2 regions of the Marinomonas sp. A3A genome follow, and region 1 is predicted to be linked to the other one. Evidence: predicted binding sites of a transcription regulator. Region 1 holds the regulator's gene; the other holds the start of a gene.
What was found. The regulator FNR, encoded in region 1, switches genes on or off when oxygen is low (the NO sensors DNR and NnrR bind a similar motif). The targets are predictions, from matches to a motif close to TTGATNTANATCAA.
Positions count from the first base shown of each region.

Region 2: the regulator FNR is predicted to act here: its motif matches at 1,716-1,729, upstream of trhP (prephenate-dependent tRNA uridine(34) hydroxylase TrhP).

Region 1 covers NZ_CP025532.1:2,305,752-2,308,163, reverse strand. Annotated here, with positions in the region: gene hemN (oxygen-independent coproporphyrinogen III oxidase) at 1-873, shown strand, start outside; gene fnr (fumarate/nitrate reduction transcriptional regulator Fnr) at 895-1,656, shown strand; gene CYL31_RS10715 (adenine phosphoribosyltransferase) at 1,681-2,223, shown strand; gene CYL31_RS10710 (YfaZ family outer membrane protein) at 2,296-2,412, opposite strand, start outside.
Region 2 covers NZ_CP025532.1:1,606,254-1,608,665, forward strand. Annotated here, with positions in the region: gene CYL31_RS07500 (YfhL family 4Fe-4S dicluster ferredoxin) at 1-212, opposite strand, end outside; gene trhP (prephenate-dependent tRNA uridine(34) hydroxylase TrhP) at 223-1,620, opposite strand; gene CYL31_RS07510 (TonB-dependent siderophore receptor) at 1,818-2,412, opposite strand, start outside.

The sequences.
Region 1 (2,412 bases):
ATTGGTGTGCAGGATTTTGACATCAAGGTTCAAGAAGCTATTCACCGTGTTCAGCCTGTTGAGATGGTAGCCACTCTTGTTGACGATGCTCGAAAATTAGGCATTAGGTCGATTAATTTCGATCTAATTTATGGCTTGCCATACCAGTCTATCGAAGGTTTTAAAAAGACCTTGGAACAAGTGATTCAATTATCTCCTGAGCGTATATCGCTTTTTAACTACGCCCATTTACCTGATAGATTTCGTGCTCAAAGACGAATTTCAGATGAAAGCTTACCTATATCAAGCATGAAGCTTGAGCTATTGAGGATGAGTACAGAATATTTAATCTCTGCTGGTTATGAATATATAGGCATGGATCACTTTGCAAAACCAACAGATAGCCTAGCGATTGCTCAAAAGCAAGGTCAGCTACAGCGCAACTTTCAGGGTTATACAACGCATGCTGGTACCGATTTGGTTGCTTTTGGCGTTTCCGCTATTAGCGATTTAAATGGTGTTTATATTCAGAACCATACAGACTTATCAATTTATAGGAGTAGTATTGAGAAAGGCCAATTGGCAATCGCTAAAGGTTATATTAGTGATCTGGATGATAGAATCCGTCATCAAGTGATAATGACATTAATTTCTCAATTTGAGCTGAATGTTGTTGTTATTGAAAAGAAATACAATATTGATTTCTTTGAGTACTTTTCTGAAGAGATGGAAAGGCTAACTCCCATGGTAAAAGATGGTATGTTAGATATTGACTGTAGTGGAATGCAGACCACTATTAAAGTAACAGAACGCGGTAGATTACTAATTCGCTGTATTTGTATGGTCTTTGATAAATACCTTAATGGCGCCATAAAATACTCAAAAGTTATATAGATCGAGATCAGGGAGATTTACATGTCAATGACACACACACAGTCACGATTCAACAGCACCCTTACTTCGCAGTGTCAAAATTGTAGCCTAAGTGCTCTTTGTCTCCCAATTGCATTGGCTGATGAAGATATTAATAGATTAGATCAGATTATTGAGCGCAAAAAGCCACTTAAAAAAGGTGAGTTTTTGTTTCGCCAAGGCGATACATTTGATTCTGTTTACGCTGTTCGCTCTGGTACTTTAAAAACATTCAACATCACATCAGTTGGCGAAGAGCAAATCACAGGTTTTTATTGTCCTAGTGAATTGGTCGGTTTAAGCGGGATTGATTCAAATGTCTATCCGGTTTCTGCAAAGGCACTGGAAACCACTACAGTGTGTGAGATTCCATTTAGTCACCTTGAAGAGTTATCTTCACAGATTCCTTCTTTGAAACATCAAATATTTAAGGTGATGAGTCGAAAAATATCCGATGATCAACAGATGATGGTTTTGTTGGGGAAAAAAAATGCCGATGAGAAAGTGGCATCTTTCTTATTAAACCTATCTAATCGATTTAAAAAACGTGGCTATTCCGCTAGTTCTTTTCGCCTTTCCATGTCTCGCGGGGAGATTGGTAACTACCTTGGATTAGCAGTTGAAACAGTTAGTCGTGTCATTACACGTTTTCAAAAAAATGAACTAATACATGTTGATGGGAAAGAAATTGAGATTGTTGACTTCCCCGAAATGCAAAAACTCGTGGGGGTTGCGAGTGATTGTGGTAAAATCGCCAATATTTGATTGATATAATGAGGCTCAACTGGAATGCTTTACGACGATTTTTACGTTAAATCACTAATACAAACAATAGAAGACTGGCCAAAACAAGGTATTAGCTTCCGAGATATCACCCCTATTTTCAGTGACCCTAAAGGTATGAGAATGGTCGTTGATGCCTATGTACATCGCTATATCGCAACGGATATCACTCATATAGCCTGTATCGATGCCCGTGGTTTTTTGATTGCAGCGGTTCTGGCTTATGAACTTCAAAAGCCTCTTATCTTAGTGCGTAAAAAAGGTAAGCTTCCAGGAAAGACTATTTCACAAAAATATGCGCTGGAATATGGTGAAGCAGAATTAGAAATCCAAGAGGGAGCTGTAAAAGCGGGCGATGAAGTATTGTTGTTTGATGATCTGATTGCGACTGGCGGCACCCTATTTGCTGCAATCAAGTTATTGACTAGTCAAGGCGCAAATATCAAAGAAGTCGCTGCTATTATAGATTTGCCAGATTTGGGTGGAAGCCAAAAACTAAGAGACAGTGATATACCTGTTTTTAGCCTTTGCGCTTATGATGGCGAGTAAGAATTGAACGAATAATAAAAAAGGTGGCCTCAGCCACCTTTTTTATTATTAAGCGTAAATAATTTACTGCTATTAAAAATCTACTGTTGCGCCAACAGAAAGACCTTTATCGATTTCTTTACGAGAATCGTCTTCAAATACAGTCACTGTTTTACCATAACTAATGAATGCACGAGCGTTACGCATTGT
Region 2 (2,412 bases), 700 kb from region 1:
ACTTCTTCTGTTTCGCGTCTGTTTGGATCGGGTTTAACGCAGTCGATAGGGCAGACGGCGACACAGGTGGGTTGGTCGTAGTGACCAACGCACTCTGTGCATTTATCTGGATCAATGACATAAATCTTGGCGCCCATGGTGATGGCGTCGTTCGGACATTCTGGGTCGCACATGTCGCAGTTTATGCATCGATCGTTGATTAATAGTGCCATTGCTTTGTCTCTATGCCGTCGCGCTGGCGTGAGGTTGGCGGGTGGTTTGCCCTTCCGATAGGTTTCTCATTAGGATCCCCATGGAAGCATCAATACCTTGCGGGCAAGGAATAGACACCACATGACCACTGCCTTTTGCTACGTCGATAGGGCGACCTTGTTTGTCATTTAGTTCGCTTAATGCAAAAGTGACATTGCCTTTTGGTGTCATCAGTTCCAATGAGTCGCCAACACTGAAGCGGTTCTTCACTTCAATAGTGAGTGAGTCTTCGTTGGTTGCAATGACTTCACCGACAAACTGCTGTTTGTCACTGATGGAATTACCTGTTTCATAGTTTTGTAGGTCCACATGACGATGGCGTTGCAAGAAGCCATCTGTGTAACCACGGTTTGCTAGGTTATCTAAGCTGCTCATGAGACTGGCATCAAAAGGGCGACCTGCGACGGCGTCATTAATGGCTTTGCGATAGATTTGTGCCGTTCTGGCGCAGTAATAAAAAGACTTTGTACGACCTTCCACTTTCAGAGAATGTACGCCCATTTTTACGAGTCGTTCAACGTGTTGAATGGCGCGCAAATCTTTAGAGTTCATGATGTAAGTGCCATGTTCGTCTTCAAACGCAGGCATATATTCGTCTGGACGACCGCGTTCTTGTAACAAAAAGAGCTGATCGCTTGGCTCTTGAATTTGCACTGCAGACGCTGGAGTTTTTGATGAAGCGGCACTGCTGGCAATGATCTGACCTGTTTCGTCTTGTGTTGCTTCGTGGGCGTTGTATTCCCAGCGGCAGGCATTAGTGCAAGCGCCTTGGTTTGGGTCGCGTTTGTTCATGTAACCCGATAACAGGCAGCGGCCAGAGTAGGCCATACACAACGCACCATGAACGAAGACTTCCAACTCCATGTCTGGCACTTTTAGACGGATTTCTTCGATCTCATCAAGAGACAATTCACGAGATAAAATGACGCGAGAAATACCTTGTTGTTGCCAGAATTTCACGGTAGCCCAATTGACCGCGTTGGCTTGAACAGAGAGGTGAATTTGTTGATCGGGAAAGGCTTCGCGAACCATCATTATTAAGCCTGGATCAGACATGATGAGCGCGTCTGGTTTGAGGCCAATAACTGGCGCTAGGTCTTGTAAGTAGGTTTTCAGTTTCGCGTTATGGGGCGCGATATTGCTGACCACGTAGAGTTTTTTGCCCAGCTCGTGTGCTTCATTTATGCCAATGCCCAGCTTTTCTAAATCAAATTCGTTATTGCGCACTCTTAGAGAGTAGCGTGGCTGGCCTGCGTAAACGGCATCGGCTCCGTAGGCGAAGGCATAACGCAGATTTTTTAACGAACCTGCTGGAGAGAGTAATTCTGGCATGAAGCTTTTTTGCTGAGACATTTTTTCTTGAGACATAAGGCGCACCGACCGATCAAAACGGGCGGAGTTTACCTGTGTGTTAATTGAACTCAAGTGATGATGGCGGGATTGGTGACTTAAATAAGCTCGGTTTGATCTAGGTCAAATATTAGAAATGACAGAGTAAAGTTAAAGGGGGCAGATTCCTTTAATAGGCTCAAGGAATCTGACCCTGTTATTGCTTCTTTACTCAGCTAAAAGTCATAGGCAGCGGTGACGTAAACGCGACGACGTTCACCGACGAATGAGCCTATGTTTTTGGTAAAGCCACTAACAGCATATTCTTTATCTAACAAGTTTTTGATGTTCAGCTGGAATTTCCAATCCTGCCATTTTGTCTGCCATGACATGTCATAAACAGTGTAAGGTTTGACTATTTGATCATCTCGGTTCTTTTGTTGGCTAACGTAATCTGCGCCAAAAGCAATAGAAGAATCTATACTAGGGAAGTCGTAGCGGCTCCAAATGCCAAGTTGATGATAAGGTGTGTTAGCAAAATATACGCCTTCTGCAGCATCTTTCACTTTCACATCATTGTAAGCATAACTGACATTGGCGACCCAGCGAGGTGTGATATCTGCTAGTGCATCAATTTCGAAACCTTGACTGCGGATTTGACCAATTGAAATATACTTAGTTGTATCATCTGTATCTTTTTGAAGGATGTTTTTACGGTCAATATGGTAAACGGCTAGGTTGATATTGAGTTTGTTATTGAAGAAGTAACTACGAACGCCAGCTTCTAACTGTTGGCTTTCTTCAGGATTAAAAAACTCTCCAGTTTTTGAG